DNA from 4 places in the Arthrobacter sp. B3I9 genome. Region 2 is predicted to be linked to each of the others. Evidence: riboswitches for the same ligand, from Rfam matches in the RefSeq annotation. Region 2 holds a riboswitch; each other region holds the start of a gene.
What was found. A riboswitch is a leader RNA that binds a small molecule or an ion and turns the genes downstream of it on or off. The one in region 2 is predicted to bind S-adenosylmethionine.
Positions count from the first base shown of each region.

Region 1: linked by a shared signal. The riboswitch ahead of QFZ65_RS02750 (DUF1737 domain-containing protein) and the one ahead of QFZ65_RS19110 (AmiS/UreI transporter) in region 2 are both predicted to bind S-adenosylmethionine.
Region 3: linked by a shared signal. The riboswitch ahead of QFZ65_RS00035 (ABC transporter substrate-binding protein) and the one ahead of QFZ65_RS19110 (AmiS/UreI transporter) in region 2 are both predicted to bind S-adenosylmethionine.
Region 4: linked by a shared signal. The riboswitch ahead of QFZ65_RS14905 (bifunctional o-acetylhomoserine/o-acetylserine sulfhydrylase) and the one ahead of QFZ65_RS19110 (AmiS/UreI transporter) in region 2 are both predicted to bind S-adenosylmethionine.

Region 1 is NZ_JAUSYO010000001.1:566,819-571,765, forward strand. It holds gene QFZ65_RS02735 (glutamate--cysteine ligase) at 1-625, shown strand, start outside; gene QFZ65_RS02740 (O-succinylhomoserine sulfhydrylase) at 704-1,912, opposite strand; gene QFZ65_RS02745 (rhodanese-like domain-containing protein) at 1,913-2,332, opposite strand; gene QFZ65_RS02750 (DUF1737 domain-containing protein) at 2,329-2,577, opposite strand; SAM riboswitch class IV at 2,676-2,792, opposite strand; gene QFZ65_RS02755 (ATP-grasp domain-containing protein) at 3,603-4,544, shown strand; gene QFZ65_RS02760 (glycosyltransferase family 2 protein) at 4,531-4,947, shown strand, end outside.
Region 2 is NZ_JAUSYO010000001.1:2,608,235-2,613,181, forward strand. It holds gene QFZ65_RS12265 (hypothetical protein) at 1-396, shown strand, start outside; gene QFZ65_RS12270 (amidase family protein) at 393-707, shown strand; gene QFZ65_RS12275 (Bcr/CflA family efflux MFS transporter) at 812-1,699, shown strand; gene QFZ65_RS12280 (hypothetical protein) at 1,699-2,085, shown strand; SAM riboswitch class IV at 2,191-2,304, shown strand; partial or broken gene QFZ65_RS19110 (AmiS/UreI transporter) at 2,344-2,439, shown strand; partial or broken gene QFZ65_RS19115 (AmiS/UreI family transporter) at 2,547-2,681, shown strand; gene QFZ65_RS12290 (hypothetical protein) at 2,777-2,980, shown strand; gene QFZ65_RS12295 (acyl-CoA dehydrogenase family protein) at 3,039-3,542, shown strand; gene QFZ65_RS12300 (hypothetical protein) at 3,577-4,281, shown strand.
Region 3 is NZ_JAUSYO010000001.1:211-5,157, forward strand. It holds gene QFZ65_RS00005 (helix-turn-helix transcriptional regulator) at 1-201, shown strand, start outside; gene QFZ65_RS00010 (SRPBCC domain-containing protein) at 198-605, shown strand; gene QFZ65_RS00015 (sugar phosphate isomerase/epimerase) at 667-1,506, opposite strand; gene QFZ65_RS00020 (DUF993 family protein) at 1,503-1,724, opposite strand; gene QFZ65_RS00025 (hypothetical protein) at 1,635-1,835, shown strand; gene QFZ65_RS00030 (lytic transglycosylase domain-containing protein) at 1,887-2,639, opposite strand; SAM riboswitch class I at 2,959-3,048, shown strand; gene QFZ65_RS00035 (ABC transporter substrate-binding protein) at 3,143-4,807, shown strand; gene QFZ65_RS00040 (ABC transporter permease) at 4,814-4,947, shown strand, end outside.
Region 4 is NZ_JAUSYO010000001.1:3,198,040-3,202,986, forward strand. It holds gene QFZ65_RS14895 (MFS transporter) at 1-118, opposite strand, end outside; gene QFZ65_RS14900 (homoserine O-acetyltransferase) at 320-1,456, opposite strand; SAM riboswitch class IV at 1,467-1,582, opposite strand; gene QFZ65_RS14905 (bifunctional o-acetylhomoserine/o-acetylserine sulfhydrylase) at 1,708-3,024, opposite strand; SAM riboswitch class IV at 3,090-3,205, opposite strand; gene QFZ65_RS14910 (VOC family protein) at 3,408-4,046, shown strand; gene QFZ65_RS14915 (CPBP family intramembrane glutamic endopeptidase) at 4,146-4,895, opposite strand.

The DNA.
Region 1 (4,947 bases), 2.0 Mb from region 2:
GAACCGCTGGCCGGGCTCGGGCCCGGCGATGATCTTCGGCAGCCTGCCCGTTTACCGCCGGGTTGTGACCCGGCTGGTGGAAAGCGGTGTGCTCCTGGACGAAGGGATGATCTACTTCGACGCGCGGCTCTGCCGGCACCACCCCACCGTTGAGGTCCGGGTCGCCGACGTCTGCCTCCGCGCCGAGGACGCGGCCTTGATCGCTGTGCTGGTACGTGCCCTTGTGGAGTCCGCCAGCCGGGAGTGGGCCGACGGCGTGGAACCGGCCCCGGTGCCCACCTTGCTGCTGCGGATGGCCGCGTGGCAGGCCAGCAACTGTGGGGTCCGCGGCGAGCTGCTGGACTTCGGAACGTTCCTGCCCACCCCGGCGGCCCGGGTGGTCCGGGCACTCGTGGACTATCTGGCCCCGGTGCTCGCGGAGCAGGACGAACTGGAGCTGGTGCGCGACGGAATCGCCCGAATCCTCGCGGAGGGCACCGGTTCCCAGCTGCAGCGCCAGCCGTTCCCGCACGGCGGACTGCTGGCCGTCGTCGCCCGCGGGGTCGAGGTGACCACCCAGGGCGCGGACCCCTCGCGACGCGCGGACCAGGCCGCTGCGGCGGGTCCACCGGGCCTGAGCCGGTAGCCGCTGCCGAGATGACAGTTCGCGTCAGTGCCTCACGGACATCCTGCCGCGAAGTGTGCCTCGCGGCAGGACGCCGCCTTAGACCTGCTTGAGCGCCTGGCCGAGGTCGCGGATCAGATCGTCAACGTCTTCCAGGCCCACGGAAAGCCGCACCACCCCGTCGCTGAGGCCGATCGCCGCGCGGCCCTCCGGCCCCATGGCGCGGTGCGTCGTCGTCGCGGGATGGGTAATCAGTGATTTGGCATCCCCCAGGTTATTGGAGATGTCGATGATCCGCAGCGCATCCAAAAGCGCGAAGGCTGCCTCTTTCGCGGAGCGTCCGGGGGAAGGTGACAGCTCCAGCGTCAGTACGGTGCCGCCCGACTTCATTTGCTTCGCCGCCAGCTCGTACTGCGGGTGCGATGGCAGCAGCGGATACTTCACCCAGTTGACCGCCGCCTGCTCCTCGAGCCACTCGGCCAGCCGCAGGGCCGATGCGGAGGAATGGTTCACCCTCAGGGCCATTGTCTCCAGGCCCTTCGTGAGCACCCAGGCGTTGAACGCCGAAAGCGCCGGACCGGTGTGGCGCATCAGCTGCTTGACCGGGCCCTCGATGAATTCCCTGGTGCCCAGGATTGCCCCGCCGAGCACTCTGCCCTGGCCGTCGATGTGCTTCGTGCCGGAGTAGACCACGACGTCGGCCCCCAGGTCTCCGCAGCGCTGCAACAGCGGGGTGGCGAAGACGTTGTCGACGACGACCGTAGCGCCGGCGGCGTGTGCCAATGCGCTCACGGCGGCGATGTCCACGATTTCCTGCATCGGGTTCGACGGCGACTCGAAGAAGACCGCCGTCGTCGGCTCGGCCAACGCCAGGCGCCATTGCTCCAGATCCGGCCCGTCCACGAAGACCGTCTCCACGCCCCAGCGGGGCAGGACGTCGTTGAGGATCACGAAGCAGGAGCCGAACAGCGAGCGGGCTGCAACCACGCGGTCGCCGGCGCCAAGCAGGGCGCCGAGTGCGGTGAAGACCGCGGACATGCCGGACGCCGTCGCAAAGCATGCCTCGGTGCCCTCCAGCAGCCGGAGCCGTTCCTGGAAAGTGGCCACCGACGGGTTGCCGTACCGGGAGTAAACGAACCTGTCGTCCTCACCCGTGAAGGCGCGTTCCGCGGCGGCGGCGGATTCGTAGACGAAGCCGGAGCTGAGGAAAACCGGCTCGGTGGTTTCCTGGAAGCCGGTGCGGTCGAGACCCCCTCGGACCGCCTGGGTTTCGGCACTCCAGTCTGCGGCGTCAGGATTGAAGCCCACTTAGATCTTTCCAAGCCTGGTGGGAAGGCCGCGGTTCTTCCAGCCGTTGACGCTCCGTTCACCATATTGGTCCGGTACGCCCTCGAAGCCCTCCAGGACGTTGTAGGCGACGAAGCCGGCCTCCGACGCGGCGCGGGCGGCGGCGACGGAGCGGACGCCGGAACGGCACAGGAACAGGTATTCCGTCCCGGCAGCATTGGGGGCCTGTTCTTTCAGCTGCTCCACGAACTTCGAGTTGGGGATGCCCCCCGCCAGGTTCCACTGTATGAACAGCGGATCGTTGTGCCGGTCGTTTGCGGACGCGGTGTCAGGGACGCCGACATAGGTCCACTCGGACTGCGTGCGGACATCGACGAGGACGGCCCCGGCCTCGAGCTTTGCCCAGGCCTCCTGTGGGCTGAGGTCTCCGGCGTAGCTCATGAGAGTCCCTCGGTTGTCTCTTCGTAGCCGAAACCGTCTATTTCCAGGCCTTCCACAGCGTCCGCGACGGCGGCGCCGGCCCTCGCAATGGCGGCGGGCAACACAACGGCCTGTGCCACGATCACTGTGCTGCCGTTGAACGTCGCCGACGGGCTGCCGTGCAAAACGTAACCCTCTGCCAGCGCCGCGGAAACGCGCTCGCAGAAGGAGCGGTCGTCGGGACCGGTGAAGAGGCGGTAGGCCAGCCTTTCGTCCGGGGCAACACCGGGGACGGCAGGGGACGGCGCGGTTGCTGTGTTTGGAACAGTTGGGGCAGAAGCCTCGGGCACGACGATACTCCTTCTTCTCACGCTTGCAGCTCGAATGGTCGATATGCCGAGTAGTCACCTGAGGCACCCCGCCGCGAAAAAGGGAGGGTTGCCGACCGGCCAGTCAGGGCTTGGCACCGGTTCTCATTACTCCCCAAAAACGTAACACCTGCGCCAGGGGCGAGCACCGCCGTCGCCGTCATGTTCCGTAACCGGTGCGACCACCACCCGCGTGCCGGAACGAACGCGGACGCGGACGCCCCGGCCCCCGACGCCCCGGCCCGCTGTCCGGTGCCCCGCGGCCCCGGCCCGCTGTCCGGTGCGGGGCAGCCGCCCCTCGCCGGTGGACATGCCCTCTCCTCGGCTGCAGCAGTGGACATAGGGGCATCATGTCCGTCCGTTCACGGGCCCGGTGGACATGCTCTCCCGCGAGCAAGGCCAACGCCGGACATGCTCATTCCCGCACTCGGCCGGTGGACATGCCCTCTTCCCGGCCGCAGCAGTGGACATAGGGGCATTATGTCCGTCCGTTCGCGGGCCCGGTGGACATGCTCTCCCGCGAGCAAGGCCACCGCGGGATATGTCCAGTGCTGCACTGGGCCGGTGGGCATGCTCTCCGTCGAGCAAGGCCAACGCCGGACATGCTCATTCCTGCGCAGGAGCCGTTGGACATGCTCCCCCCTCCGGTGAGACCAACGCGGGACGCCCCTGCAGGCCGGGCCGGTGAGCCTCCTCTGGGTAGCCGCAGGCCGAATCCACGTACCGTGCGCCGCCACAGTATGCGCGCGGGGGACAGTTTCGAGTATCCGCTACTCGGGCGTTGTGATAGGCCGCTCGCTTTTACTGGTGAATAGAGGCCGCGGCGCATGGCGGCCTCAAGGTGCAAGGCCGCAGCTGGTTGAGGAAGTGTCACTCGGGCGTGCCGGGCTTTGCATATCGCCTCGGCACTGAATGGAGAAACCGTGAAACCCCGCGTCCTGATCACCGGCGCCGGCAGCCCTGCCGGCCGTGCACTCGCAGCGCAGTTGAGGTCCCGAGACATACCTTTCCTGGGAGCCGATAGCCGTGAACTGCCAGCTGGCGCCTGCTTCGACGCGGTGCGGGTGCCCTCCGCGACCGACCCCGAAATGGTTCCAGTGCTGCGGCGCCTCGTGGTCCGCGAGGGCATCAATCTCCTCATTCCGACCTCCAGCGAGGAACTGATTCACCTCTCGGCAGCCCGGGCCGGATTCGGCGGTGACGTCCGCGTCATCGTTGCAGACCCCGGTCCTGTGGCCTTGGCCAGCGACAGGCTCTTCACCGCATGGCAACTCCGCTCAGCGGGCGTCCCGGTCCCGCGCTTCGGCGTTCCCGGGGATTATCCCGACGCCGACGCGGCCATGGACGCGATGGACGGCCCCTTGGTCGTCCGGCCGCGGCTTCCGCGCAACGGAAACCCTGCGATCGTCATCGACGGAAACGACCAAGTCGACTGGTCTGCGCTACCCGACGGGCAGATCGTCCAAGAATACATTCCCGGCGCAGAATATGTTCTCATGGCCTTCGGTACTCCCGCCCACAACGGCACCGCGCCTTTCGTGATCGTGGCTGATCGGACCGCTACGGCAGATGGACTGGCCGGAACCCAGGAGGCCCGCCGGGCGGTTGCCGGGCAGGGGATCGACGTCGGCAACCTTGCGATGGCCGCCGTCCGTTCGCTGGGCCTGACGGGCCCGGTTGAGCTCCACGTTCGACGGCGGTCCGACGGGACGCCGGTGGTGCTGGATGTGAACGCCCGCTTCGGGGCCAGCAGCGGGGCCGCACCCGAACTGCTCGACGCCGTCCTGGCCTCCTTCAACCTTCCGTCCTTCAATCCGGCGTCGTTCCGCCAGCCATCCCGAGCCTTTGCCCATGCGGTGGTTTAGCGCAGCCGAACCGGACATCCAGCTCCTTCTGCTACTCATTGCCGGCGTTCCGGCCATCGCGACGATGTTCCTCCAGCTCCTCGTGGTGCCGCTTGCAGTGGGGTTCGAGGTCCGGGCGGCAAGCCGCCGGCGGCGTGAAGTCCCAACGCTCTGGGACACCTGGCCCACCGTGTCGGTCATCGTCGTGGCACACAACGCATCCGCCACTATCGAGAACTGCATCCGGTCCATAGGGCTGACCCGCTATGCCCGGTACGAGCTGGTCTTGGTCGATGACGGCTCCACGGACAACACCGGCGAAACAATGGCCTCCGCCGCCGCGGCCGATCTCCGGATCAAGGTTCTGCGGCAACCCCATCAGGGACGGGCCGCCGCCCTGAATCTGGGTGTACGCCATGCCACC
Region 2 (4,947 bases):
GGTGAACCGCTGCCGGATAACGGTACAGGGTGGGCCGTATCGCTTCCCGATGAGCGGAAGTACCGGTCTGCCGACGTCGAATATGAGATTCTCGATGCGAAGGCCCGTCCCGACGTCACATGGAAGATCTCATTGGCTTTCTCAGTCAGGTGCACCAACCGCGGCATGTACGACATAAACTTCTGGGACTCCACCTTCAGGCTGAACGCCGGCGGCGTCAGTGTATCCCCCGATTCCGGTCTCAACGACCTCGTCCCGGCTGATTCAAGCAAGTCCGGTGAGGTCAGTTTCACCGTTCCGGCGGACACGCGGGACCCGGTCCTGCGCATCAAATTTCCGACGGGAGAGAGTCGCGTTCAGGTCGCCCTGTCACCGCCCTCAGGACGGGCTGGGTGACGGCAGGGCAGATCCACCGGAGCTCTCGACTCATCCGGACGATGGCCGGCTTGTGGGCTGACCTCGACCGATCCTTCGGTGCTGCCGACATCCTGCTCTGCCCCACCTCACCCGTCACCGCCCCGCGCATCGGCCAGCGAGAAGGCTTCGCCGCGGGACGGAAAACCGTATGGGAAATCGCGCTGGCCTTAACTGGGCCCTTCAGCGTGCTCGGCTGCCCGGCACTGTCCAAACCGGCGGGAGTAAACGAGCACGGGATGCCCGTGGGAGTACAGCTCGTCGGACGTCACGGCACCGAGGAACCCTGTTAGCCCCTGGACCCATCCAGAGTGTTCAGGTCGGACCCGGTGAATGGCGTAAGCCACATTTCGGACCTACCTCCTGCGCTCCTTCACTCGGAAGTTAAGCTTTCGTCATGACGGATCCGTCCCACTCCCACGGCACCAGCAGGCAGGCACCCCGCAGCTTCAAGTACGTCCTCATGCTTGGCGCCTTGGCCGCGCTTCCAGCCCTGACCACGGACATGTACCTGCCCTCCTTGCCCGCCGTGGAGGCCGTTTTCCAAACCACCCAGACCGCCGTCCAGTTGACGTTGTCCGGAACCCTCGTCGGTGCTGGCATCGGTCAGCTTGTCATCGGACCCTTTTCTGATCGGTTCGGACGACGGCTGCCGCTGGTCGTTGGCATTTCGCTGCACGTGGTCATTTCATTGCTGTGCTCCATTACGCCGGACATCGCAACGCTGACGGGGCTGCGTGTGCTGCAGGGTTTCTTTAACGCAGCGGCCGCCGTGGTGGCCCTCGCCGTCATCCGTGATCGCTTCGTCGGTTCCGCTGCCGCCCAGTTGCTATCCCGGCTGATGCTGGTCATCGGCGTTGCACCGCTCCTGGCCCCCACCGTAGGCCAGGCCATCTCTGGCCTCTGGAACTGGCGCGCCGTCTTCTATGCGCTGGCGCTTATCGGGATGGTCCTGGTGGCAATCGTCTGGAAATTCATGCCGGAGACGCTGCCGGAGGATCGGCGCCGTCCGGGCCACCCCAGGCATGTTGCCGGAGCCTACTGGTCCCTGCTGCGGGACAAGCACTTTATGGCGCTGGCCGTCATCCCCGGGCTTGGGCTGGCCCTGATCATGAGTTACGTCGTGGTTCCCCCTTCGTCTTCCAGAACGAATACGGCCTTACCGCCCGGCAATTCGCCCTCGTTTTCGCCCTCAGCGGCGCCGCGCTTGTCCTGTCGGCGCAGCTCAGTGCCGCCCTGGTTCGAAAATCCCCGCCGGCCCGCCTCCTGCGCACAGCCCTCTTAGTGCAGCTGGGCCTCGCCCTGGTACTGCTCGTCGTGGTAGTTACGGGTGCCGGCGGCCCGTTCGGCCTGCTGGCCGGACTGTGGCTGGTCCTTGCAGCCCAAGGCATGATTCCGGCCAACGCCTCCATATTGGCCCTGCAGAAGTACGGCCACATGGCGGGTACGGCGGCCGCAGTTATTGGCGCCCTCCAGTCCGGCGTCGCCGGACTCATCAGCCCCCTGGTGGGGGTTCTGGGCGGAAATGCACTGTCGATGGTTGCCGTTATGATCGGCAACTGCGCCCTAGCGGTGACTGTGCTTGCGGCGGGAACTGCCGCGTACCGGAAGGGTGGCTGGCCGGAACACGCGGAACGCGATGATGACCAGCGGGTCAATGCCGACGATTAGGGGACTCTTCCCCCGCGGCAAACGCTGAGCGCCTTCGCTGCCTCCCTTCATACGGAGTCAACTTTCTTGTGGCGCCCGACCCGCGCCCATAGTGTCCTAGTTACAGATCATGAGTTCCAGCACTGAGCCCTGGCTTGTTGGACGGCAACCCTCTTCGTGGTGGGGTGCCCCAGGTGAAGATCCGGCCGCTTCGCAAGAGCGTTGCGGCAAGCATCGAGCCCCGCTTCAGCGTGACGTCCTCGTGGACGGAAAAATCCCATGTCTTATATCTGCCTGATCCTCTCCGGCGCTGCCCTCCTGATCAACGCCCTCGGCCTTCTGGGCCGCATTCCGGCCCGTGACAGCGGCGTTTTCAACATCGTCATCGGCACCCTTCAGCTGGTGCTGGCCGTGCTCCTGGCTGCTGCCGCCGGGGTGACCGTGAACTGCTGCTGGGAGCTGCCGGCGTCGTCCTTTTCGGCATCACGTACCTCTACGTCGGGCTCAACGCCGTGCTTAACCTCGAGTCGGCCGGGGTCGGCTGGTTCTGCGCCCTGGTAGCTCTCCTCGCCGTCTTCTACTCTGCCGCCAACATTGCAAAAGACCCCTTCTTGTCGGTGCTGTGGCTGAGCTGGGCGGTCCTGTTGTCCCTGTTCTTCTTTGTTCTAGCCGGGGAAAGTCCTCCCTCTCGGCATTCACCGGCCGGGCGGCCGTGCTCACAGGACAAATCACGACGACGGCGCCGGCGCTGCTGGGGCTCAGCGGCGCGTGGCCGGCGGGATGGTTCCTGGCGGGCATCACCGCCGTCGTCATCGCCGGCCTGTTCACTGCGGCCCTGGCCATCAGCAAGTCCGGAGGTCCACGGAATCCTGCCAGCCCCGTACCAGCCGCAGCGGCCCAACCCATCTCCGCTTAAACGCTCTCCAACGATCAGCGCATTTGATTCCCACCCAGCGTTCACGAAAGGCAATCCCATGACATCACTAGCCGCCGCCACCGACCAGGTCGACTACGAGACCCTCGCCAACCGGTTCCGTCCCATCTTCGCAAGGATTGCCGAAGGCGCCAGCGCGCGCGAACAGGACCACCGGCTGCCCTTTGCCGAAATCAAGGAACTCACGCAGGCAGGCTTCGGTGCCCTCCGTGTTCCCGTGTCCGACGGCGGGTCCGGCGCCTCCCTGCCCCAGCTCTTCCGCCTGCTCACCGAACTCGCCGCAGCCGATTCCAACATTCCGCAGGCCCTGCGCGGCCACTTCGCGTTCGTCGAGGACCGCCTGGTCTCCACCGGCGCTCAGCGCGCCGTGTGGCTGGAACGATTCGTAAAGGGCGAGATCGCCGGCAACTCCTGGACCAAGGTGGGCACCGTCAAAATCGGCGACGTCATCACCAAGGTCAGCCCGGACCCGGAAAGCACCACCGGCGGTTTCCGGATCAACGGCACCAAGTACTACCGGCAGCATCTTCGCAGACTGGATTGACACCTTCGCGCAGCGCACCGATAACGACGTCAAGGTGATCGCCGTCGTCAACGCCCACCAGCCCGGGGTCACACACTCCGACGACTGGGACGGCTTCGGCCAGCGCACCACAGGCTCCGGCACCAGCACGTTCACGGACGCAGCGGTCGAGGCCGAAAACGTCATCGACTTCGACACCCGATTCAAGTACCAGACAGCGTTCTACCAAGCCGTACTCCTGGCCGTGCTGGCCGGAAGCATCAAGGCCGCCGAACGGGAAATCGCCGCCGAGGTCCGCAACCGCACCAGGATCTTCTCCCACGGCAACGCCGACTCCTTCGCCGCCGACCCGCAAATCCTCCAGGTCGTCGGCCAGGTCTCCGCCCGCGCCTACGCTGCCGAAGCCACCCTCGAACGTGCCGCCCGCGCGCTGCAGGGAGCCTACGACGGCGCCTTCCTGGACAACGCCAAGGAAGAAGAACGCCTCAACGACCTGGCCGAACTCGAAACCGCCCAGGCACAGGTCATCCTGACCGAACTCTCCACCCGTGCCACCTCGGACATCTTCGACGCCCTCGCCGCCTCCGGCACCAGCACCAAGAAGAACCTGGACCGGCACTGGCGCAACGCCCGCACTGCTGCCAGCCACAACCCGTGGGTCTTCAAGGCCCGCATCGTGGGCGACCACGCCGTCAACGGCACCACTCCCCCGCGCGTCTGGTCCATCGGCGCCGGCTCCAAGGAGGACACCGCCAAATAACCTGCAATGCCCGATCATCTGCGGGCATACGAACCGCGCTTACGGCCAGTATGCCCGCAGATGGGCCTCGGAGTTCGTCCGGTCTCAGCGCCATGCGAGGAATTTCGAACCTCAGGCGGGCACTGCCGTCTGGGCGCTGACGGTGCAGATCGCGTTTCCTGGGTCCCGAGCGCTCCGTTACAGGCGGCCCTGGCTTCCGGACGGAGGCAAAACCGGTTGAAAGGTTCAACGCGTCGTAATGCGAGACCGACTAGGAGGAGCCAGATGAACAGGAAACCAAGGACGAACCGTCGACCCAAGACAGAAACTAGCCGGCAGGCCACACCACCAGCCACCAACACAAAACCCCGAAGGGGCCCATAAGTGAACAGCCTGTCAGCAGAGAGGCTCACAATTTCCTGAAGTGGGAAACGCTGTGCCCGAGGGGTTAATTAGCCTGATGCATTCGGTCCAGGGCAGCCGTCATCGCACTGCATACGGACCGCCTGCATTGCTCCCCCGTCGAGCTTGAAGAGTTCTCGGCATTGGAGCGAGTCTCCACACGGGTTCTGCGGCAGCCTCTGACACAAGCTCAGTGACCGGGACGGGCCCGCGCTGGCTATGAATGTCCTTGAGCCCTTTTAGGATGTCTTGTCGATACCGACATCTCCCCGCAATAGGGATTCA
Region 3 (4,947 bases), 2.6 Mb from region 2:
CGTTCCGCCGCGTCCGAACACCTGGCCGTTCTCCGCGAGGCAGGTCTCGTGCGCGAAGAACGGCACGGCCGCCATCGGCTGTACCACCTCCAGCCGGCGCGCCTCGCCGAGATCGGTGGCTGGGTGAAGCACTTTGAGCGTTACTGGACCCAGCGCCTCGACGCGCTTGCCGAACTTCTAGACGAGGAGAACCCGTCATGACCGAGAACACCATCCGGCTCGAGCGCCACATTCCGCACCCCAGCACAGCCGTGTGGGCTGCGCTCACCACACCGGAACTGCTGGCCCGCTGGTGGGCACCTGGCGACATCAGACCCGCCGTCGGCCACCGCTTCACCATGGACATGGGCCCGTGGGGCCAGCAACAGTGTGAGATCCTCGCCGTGGAGCCCGGCACGTCGATCAGCTTCCTCTTCTCGGAGGGGCAACTGGACACCACCGTGACCTGGCGCCTCGACGCCGTCGACGACGGGACCATCCTGCACTTCGAGCACGCCGGCTTCCGCGTCGATACGCCCTTGGGCCAAAAGGCCTTCGAGGGCATGGGCAACGGGTGGCCGGGCCTGCTTTCCCGGATCGACAGAGTCCTCGCCACGGTGTCCTGACCCGGCTGCGGCGCCGGTGCCCTGGCCCGGCAGGGGCGACGCGGACTGCCGCGGCCGCCGGTCAGGCGTAGGGAAGAACCAGTTCCGCGTACCGCGCCTTCATGGTGGCCAGCGTGCTGTCCCCGTCGGCGTCCCAGATCTCCTGATTGAAGATTTCAACTTCGATGTCGCCGGTGTAGCCGGCGTCACGAACCCAGCCGCCGATGGTTGCGAAGTCGATGACGCCGTCGCCCATCATGCCGCGGGACAGCAGGGCGTCGGCTGCGATGGGCAGATTGAAATCGCACACCTGGTACGAAGCGATCCGGTTTTCCCGGCCCGCGCGTTCAATCTGGGCCTTCAGCTCCGGGTCCCACCAGGCGTGGAAGGTGTCGACGGCGACGCCCACGGCGCGCGCATCGTAGGGGGCGGCCAGATCCAGGGCTTGCTTGAGGGTGGAAATCAGGGCACGGTCCGCCGAGTACATCGGGTGCAGCGGTTCCAGCACAAGACGGACGCCGTGCTCCACGGCGAAGGGGACAAGATCTTCCAGGCGGTCAGCCACACGCTGGCGTGCCGCGACGACGTCCCTCTCCCCCGGTGCCAGGCCTCCGACCACCAGGAAGAGCTCCGTGGTGCCCAGTGCCACCGCCTCCAGGATGGCGGCCCGGTTGTCAGCAAGGGCAGCAGCTTGTCCGGCCGGGTCCGCGGCGGTGAGGAATCCGCCGCGGCACAACGAGGACACCCGCAACCCGGCCTCCCGGATCAGCCGGGCGGATTTGTCCAGCCCGGCCTCGGCGACGATGTCGCGCCAGGGCCCGATCGAGGGAATGCCGGCCCGGACGCAACCCTCCACGGCCTCCGCCAGGCTCCACTTCTTCGTGGTGGCGCTGTTGAGGGATAGGCGGGAAAAGTCGCTCATAGTGCCACTCCGTTGATGCGAAGGAAATCGGACATCCGGAACGCGGCGAGGGCCGGGTCCTGGAGCAGTCCGGCCTGGTCGGCCAGTTCGATCGGATCTGGCGCGAAACAGGCACCACGGTGATCCTGGTGACCCACTCGGTAGCCGAAGCCGTGTTCCTCGCCAATCGGGTCGTCGTCATGAGCCCGCGTCCAGGCCGCATCCTCGAGACGCTCGATGTCCCGCTCGGGACTAACCGCGACTACGGGGAAACCATGGAAAACCCCGAGTTCGTCAAAATCGCCGCAAGGGTGCGTGACCTGCTCGGAGCCACACACGCCGCCGACTGAGCGAGCTACGCCAGGAGGAACCGCCGGCAAGCGCCGGCGGTTCCTCTTTGCTTAATCGGCAGCGCCAGCCTGCGCGGCGTAGGAAGTGGCCTGGCCGCGTACTTTGTCGATGTACGAATCGGACTGGTTGTAGGAGTAGATGGCGTCTGTCCAGCCCCTGGCCGTTGTGAGGTCGCGGCCGCGGGCGCATAGGTAAGAGGCCGCACTCAGCGCGGCGTCGTCAATGTTGAAGGGGTCGGCTTTGCCGTCCCCGTTCCCGTCCCGCCCGGCATACCGCCACGTGGAGGGGATGAACTGCATGGGCCCCACGGCCCGGTCCCACCGCGCGTCACCATCGAGGGCGCCTGCATCCGTGTCAGCGATCGCGGCGAACCCATCGCCGTCAAGGCTGGGGCCTATTATCGGCCCGCTCGCCTGCCCCGCGGCGGTCAGGTGTCCCCCACCGTGCGTTCCGTGGCCGGACTCGACGAAGCCGATGGCCGCCACCGTATTCCAGCCGATCCCGCAGGCCGGAGTGGAATTGTTGGCCGTTCCGGCAGCGGCCACGTAGGCCTGCAGTGCGCGGGCCGGGATGCCGGTCTGAGCCGCAGCCCGGATGATCCACTGCGCGTCCGCGCTCGGGGTTATCTCCACAGCAGAGGTCGTGCCAGTCGGCAGCTCCACCAGTTTGGCTTCCGCCCGCGGCGGCGGGGGCTTAACGCCGCGGGCCTGCGCGCCGGACAACGGAAGCGCCCAGAACAAGAACCCGGTGACGACGCAGCATGCGAACACGGTGAACACTGCCAGGCGTTTCAGACGGAGCACGGGCTACCCACAACCCCGGTGGCCGATATTGATCCGCTGGATGCAGGGCATGCGTCGTATTCCTAAGTTGTTCCGAAGGGAGGCCAACGTACATCATGGCCGCGGGTGCGAAGGCATGCAACTCTGCCGTGGCTTCTGGGGATAAAGCAAAGGCGCCCGGTCCCCCAGCCCGGAATGTCCGACGGCGGCACGCACCTTCTCCTTCGTTTGTTGCAGAACGTGTCGTCATTGTTGGTGAATCGAAGATTATGCACGAAAGTGGACACTGTCCGGGCGTGAAGCGGCCGGATGGGAGCGAAAGCTCCCCGAAAGCGAATTTCCACCATCCAGATCGGCTGAGAGACCTGGCTCGATGACGCCGTAGCAACCACCCTTCGGGGCACGGTGCTAAAGCCAGGACCGATGGCGATTGCCGAGATCCCACGTTCCACCGTGCGCGTTGAGTCCTGCGCCGGGAACGCGGTCGGTCTCGGAGTCCCTTGGTCACGACCGAGAGGATCCCGATGGATACCAACGAAACGCGCACTTCCCCTTCGCGGGCGGCGACGAAGCGCCGGCCCTTGGCCGTGCTGGCCCTGTTGAGTGCCGCGGCCCTGGCCCTGAGCGCCTGCGGCGGCAGCACCGGCGGCGCAGCGGCGGGGCAATCCGCCCGGGACGGCGCTCCGGTCCAGGGCGGCACGTTCGTTTTCGCGGAAGTCACGCCGATCAACAACTTCCAGACCCAGGCAGCACGCTTCTACGAGAAGGCCAACGTGCTGAACAGCGTGCTGGACCGGCTGACGTACTTCGACGCCGAGAAGGGCCAGCTCGTCCCCTGGATCGCCAGCAAGTTCACGGCGAGCGAGGACCAGACAAAGTTCACTTTCACGATCCGCCCGGGAGTCACCTTCAGTGATGGAACACCCCTGGACGCGGCCGCGGTCCAGGCCAACCTCGATGCGCTGGGGAAGGGCATCGAGAGTGCCAAGATCCAGCCGAACGTGGACTTCTCCGCCTACAAGTCCTCGCAGGTCATCGGCGGCGACCAGGTGGAGGTGACCCTGTCCTCCCCCGACGCCAACTTCCTGCGGGCCACGTCCTCCGTCACCGCGGGACTCGTTTCACCGAAGACCCTCACCTTGGACAACGCCGGACAGTCAGCCATCGCGAAAATCTCGGGCTCGGGACCCTTCGCTTTCGAATCCGAAAAGGCCGATGAGGAAGTTGTGCTGGCCAAGCGCGCAGACTACGCCTGGGCTCCGGAAGGTGCTCCGAACCAGGGGGCCGCCTACCTGGATAAAGTCGTCGTGAAGTACCTCCCGGAGGTGGCTCACCGTGCCGGCGCCGTGCAGACGGGCCAGGTTGACCTGGTTCGCGGCCTGCAGCCCGCGGATGAAACAACCCTGGCCGGCAGCGGCAACCAGGTCCTCCCGGCCAAGGGCATCGACCTGACCTCGAACATGGCGGCGGTGCGCATCGGCAACGGCAAGCTGGCCGACGCGAAGGTCCGCCAGGCCCTGCAACTCGGCATCGACCGGCAGTCGCTCAAGGACACCGTGCTCTCCGACAGCTACGAGCTCGCCGGCTCCATCCTGAACCGTGAAGCACCGGACTTCGTTGACCTGTCCGCGGAGCTGGCCTACAACCCGGACAAGTCCAAGAGCCTGCTGGAGGAAGCGGGCTGGGTGCCCGGAGCCGACGGCATCCGGGCCAAGGACGGCCAGAAGCTCGAAGTCACCGTCACGTCGTCAAACAACTCGGTTGTCATCAAACCTGCCTTCGAGCTGATCGAACAGCAGTGGCGGGAGATCGGCGTGAAGCTGGTCAACCGTGCGGCTGACAACACCTTCCTGGCCACGGCCATGAAGGATCCGAACGTGGAGTTCTTCGGCACGCGGCAGTTCGTGTACGGCGGCCTCGGCCCGGTCTTCGGACCGGCGACGAACACCCAGACGCTGAATGCCGACCAGCAGCTCAATGCGCTCTTCGCCGCCGAACGCGCCGCCACCAGCAGCGCCAAGCACAAAGAACTGGTCTCGGACGAACAGCGTGCTCTGGTGGTGGACCAGGCACTGGCACTGGTTCTTTGGGACGAAGTCCAGGTTTACGGCGCCAACGCCAAGGCGCATGTCGACTTCACTTCCGGCACCGCCCCGATCTTCCAGGGCGCCTGGAAGAACAGCAAGTAGCCGATCATGGGCCTCTACGTTGCGCGACGCCTCGGGCAGGCGCTGCTCGTCATCTGGCTGGCGTACACGCTGGTTTTCCTGGCGGTGCAACTCCTGCCCAGCGATCCGGTCACCATCTTCCTCTCGACGGATGCGGCGGC
Region 4 (4,947 bases), 590 kb from region 2:
AGAACTCATACCATTCGACGACGGTGCCCGCCATGGAGGCGGTGACCACCTTCTTCAGGCCGGAGGACTTGACGTTAGCCTCTTCCGTGCCTCTGGCGGCTGCTTTGTGCGTACTCATTTCGACTCCTTTGGTGTCGTCGTCGACACCCTATGGACCAATGGGAGGAGGACGCCTGTGATTTGTAACACGCGGCATCATTCTCAATGAGTATGGGGGCTCAGCGTCATCGCCTCAACGGCCATTAGTGCAGAGCGCATCTGCAAAAACGCACAGAGGGCCCGGGGAACATGCTCGCGCAGGAACGTTTCCGGCCGGCAATCAGCCGAAAAAGATGTCCCGCAGGTGCCCGCCCAGCTGGCCGATCTCGGTGAGGAATCCGTCGTGGCCGATCGGTGCCTCGATCATGCGCACCGGAACGGTTCCCGGCAGTGCCGCTGCGAGGGCAAAGGACTGGGCCGGGAAGTACAACCGGTCCGAGTCCACCGCGGCCACCAGGAACTCGGCCGTGGCCGAGGCCAGGGCCTCCTCGAGGGTGGCACCCCTGCCCCGGCTGACGTCGTGGCTCATGAGCGCCTCGGTGATGGCGATATAGCTGTTCGCATCAAAGCGCCGGACCAGCTTGTTCCCCTGGTAGTCCAGGTAGCTTTCCACCTGGTAGCGGCCCCGGCCGGCCAGCGACCCGGCAATCAGCGGGGTCTCGGACGCCTGCGGAGTCCGGCCGAAGCGTCCGTCCAGCTCCGCGGCGGACCGGTAGGTGATGTGCGCGATGCGCCGCGCCAGGGCAAGGCCTGCCTCGGGTCCGGGGCCGCCGTAGTAATCCCCGCCGTTGAAGCCGGGATCCTGGCGGATGGCGAGCGTCTGGGCCTGGGCAAAAGCAATCTGCTCGGCCGTGCTGCTGGCGCCGATGGAAATAACGGCGCAGCGCCGTACGCGCTCCGGATAGGTCACGGCCCACTCCAGCGCGCGCGCCCCGCCCAGGGATCCGCCCACGACGGCGTACCAGCTGCTGATGCCGAGGGCGTCCGCCAGCCGGGCCTCGGCCGCCGTCGTGTCCCGCAGGGTCACGAGCGGGAAGCGGGAGCCCCAGGGCTTTCCGTCCGGAGCGGGCGTGGAGGGTCCGGTGGAACCGTAGCAGCCGCCGAGGATATTGATGGAGACCACAAAGTACCGCTCGGTGTCCACGGGCGCGCCGGGGCCCGCAAGCTGTTCCCACCAGCCCGGCTCCCCGCTGGCGCCGCGGGTGACGTGCGTGTCGCCGGTCAGCGCATGCTCGATCAGGACCGCGTTGGAGCGGTCCGCGTTGAGGGTTCCCCACGTCTCGTAGGCGAGGGTGACGTCGGGCAGCCGGGAGCCGGATTCAAGCTCCAGGTCACTGATGCGGATGTACTGGACCGTCCCGTCGGGAACGGTGGTGGTGCTAACGGGTGCACCCGTACGGGCGGCGGCAATTGTCATTGGGGACCTCACTTCGCGCTTGCCCGCCGTCGGCAGACCGGCAGGCCAGGTCTTCACCCGGGGCACCCCGCCGCAAAAGGAGGGTTGCCGGCCAGCAAGCCGGGGCTGGCGCTGGCACTCATGACCTGTGTCGAGTTTACGAAAGGTGGCGCGCCTGTGGCCAAGAATGTGACGGTTATGTGACTACCCGCCGTTCCGGTGCCCGGTATTGGACCCGGGCACCGGAACGGCCCCGGGCACCGGAATACGGGTCAGTCGGCCTTGGCCGCGCGGAAGCCGGCATCAAGGTCCGCGAGGATGTCGTCGATGTGCTCCAGTCCGACCGAAAGCCGCACAAGGCCCGGATGGACGCCGGCGACCGTCTGCTGTTCCGGCGACAGCTGGCTGTGCGTGGTCGACGCCGGGTGGATGACCAGCGAGCGCACGTCCCCGATGTTCGCCACGTGGGAGTGCAGCTCCAGGGCATCGACGAAGCGCTTGCCGGCCTCCGCTCCCCCGGCGACCACGAACGACACCACGGCGCCGGTGCCCTTGGGTCCGTACTGGCGGCCGCGCTCATACCAGGGGCTGGACGGCAGCCCCGCGTAGGCGACCGATTCGACGTCGGCCCGGGCCTCAAGCCATTCGGCGACCTTGGTGGCATTGGCGACGTGGCGCTCCATCCGCAGGCTCAAGGTCTCGATGCCCTGGGCGATCAGGAAGGCGTTGAACGGGGAGACGGCCGAGCCCAGGTCGCGCAGCAGCTGGACGCGCGCCTTGAGGATGTAGGACAGGTTCGCGCCGAGGGCACCGTCCTTGCCGAGGTCCCGCGCGTAGACGATGCCGTTGTAGGTGGGGTCCGGGATGTTGAAGCCGGGAAAGCGCTCAGGCTCTGCTCCGAAGTCGAAGTTGCCGGAGTCGACGATCACGCCCGCGATGGCGGCGCCGTGGCCGCCAAGGTACTTGGTGGCCGAGTGCACCACGATGTCCGCCCCCCACTCGATCGGCCGGATCAGGTAGGGGGTGGCAAGGGTGTTGTCCACGATCAGCGGGACGCCGGCCGCGTGCGCCACCGCGGATATGCCCCCGATGTCCAGGACGTCCTGGCGCGGGTTGGACACCACCTCGCCGAAGAAGAGCTTGGTGTTGGGCCGGACGGCGCCGCGCCACTGCTCCAGATCGTCGGGGTCCTGCACGAACGTCACCGAGATCCCGAACTTCTTCAGGGTATGGGCCAGCAGGTTGTAGGTGCCGCCGTACAGGCTGGGGCTGGCGACGATATGGTCGCCGGCCTCCGCGATGTTGAGGATGGCGAACGTCTCCGCGGCCTGGCCGGAGCTGAGCAACAGCGCCGCGAGTCCGCCTTCCAGGCTCGCCACGCGCTGCTCCACCGCGTCCTGCGTGGGATTGCCGATCCGGGTGTAGATCGGCGCTATCTCCGCCAGCGCGAAGCGGTTGGCTGCGCTTTCGGCGCTGGGGAACACGAAGGACGTCGTCTGGTAGATAGGGAGGGAACGGGCGCCGGTGGCGCCGTCCGGCTGCTGGCCGGCGTGGATCTGGCGGGTTTCAAAGGACCAGGCGTTGGACATCGGGATGCTCCTAGGGGACCGGGGCACGCACCGCCCCTGCAGCCGTCGGCCCGGGGTCGGCGCAGGCGCCGCGCTTGCCGGCCGGCGGACGCCGGACGGCCAGGTCTTCACCCGGGGCACCCCACCGCGAAACGAGGGTTGCCGGCCAGCAAGCCGGGGCTGTGCGCTGGCACTCATGACCTGGCTTCAGTGTAGGAACGGTTAGCGGGCCCTGGATAGGTTTATGACGAAGATGAAGTCCGCACTCCGGCCCTGGCCCGGGGGGTACCGCAACGCGCCCCGCCGGGGCTCCGCGGAGCTTCCCGTCGCCCGTAAAACGGCGCCCCGCGGCGGTAAGGGTTACCTAAGCTGAGAGCACCATCACAAAGTGCCAAGATGAGGGCATGCGCATGGATCACGTCTCTTACGCCTGTGAACAGGATGGCCTCGCTGCCACCACCGAACGTATCGCGTCCGCCCTCGGCGTTGAAGCCGTGAAGGGCGGAGTACACCCCCGTTTCGGAACCCGGAACATGATTATCCCGCTCGCTGGACACAAGTACCTGGAGGTCGTGGAGGTCCTGGACCACCCCGCCTCGGACAAGGCGCCCTTCGGCCAAGCCGTCCGGGCCCGGTCCGCGGCCGGCGGCGGCTGGATGGGCTGGTGCGTCGAGGTTGACGACCTGGCACCCTTCGAGGAACGCCTGGGCCGCTCTGCCGTCAACGGGAACCGGAAGTTCCCGGACGGCCGCGAGCTTGTCTGGAAGCAGATCGGCATCCTGGGCCTCATCGCCGATCCGCAGGTGCCGTACATGCTCAAGTGGGAGGGCGATCCGGAACTTCACCCCTCCAACGCCTACCCCAGCGAGGTCAAGATGACGGCACTGACCATTGCCGGTTCCGCAGACCGCGTGACCGAGTGGCTGGGTGAACCGGTGGAGGAACCGCTGGAGGATGTCGCCGTCAATTGGATGGCTCCGCACGGCACGCCGGGCATCCTTTCCGTTACGTTCGAGACTGCCTCCGGGGCCGTCACCATCTAGGCCTCGCCGCCCACCGCACTTCGGCCGCCAGCAAGGGGCGCCAACGATGTCGCCCCTTGCTGGCGGCCGAGATCCTTTAACCCGCCGGAGTCTGACGGCTCAGCCCAGGCCGATGGACTTGCCGAACAGGCTGAAGCCGACGAACGCCACCGTGTCCAGCAGGGCGTGGGCTATGACGAGCGGCATCACGCGGCGGGTGCGGGTATAGACGAGGGCGAACACCACGCCCATCAGCGCATTGCCGATGAACGGGCCAAAGCCCTGGTAGAGGTGGTAGCTGCCGCGGAGCATTGAGCTCGCGAAGATCGCCAGCGGCATGCTCCAGCCGAGCTTGCCGAGCCGGTCCAGCAGGTAGCCCACCACAATGACCTCCTCGACGATGCCGTGCCGGACCGCGGAGAGGATCAGCACCGGCACCGTCCACCAGTAGGAGTCCAACGCGCTCGGAATGATCGCCGTCGTGATGCCCAGCGCCCGGCCCGCGGCGTAGAGGCCCAGCGAGGGGATTCCGATCAGCGCCGCCAGGCCCAGTCCCTGCAGCAGGTCGTTCCCCGGCCGGGCGAAGTTGAAGCCCAGCTTGCCGAACGCCGTGGCGCGGTGCTCGGCGAGGAAGTAGATCACCAGGACCACCGGCACCAGCGCGAAGATGATGTCCAGCAGCTGGTAGGTCAGATCGAAGTACTCGCGTGTGCTTTGCGAGCGGTTCAGCGTGGAGGTCCCCTGCGCGAGCGGCGCTTTGGTCATCTTGACCAGCAGCTGGACCACCGAGTAGACGGCCGACTGCCCCAGTGACAGACCCAGGACAATCCAGACTTCGAGCCGCAGGCGGCGGCGGGAGGGAACCAACATGCTTCTATCTTGCCTGCCGATGCCGGGACTTCACTGCACGTGCCTGTGCACG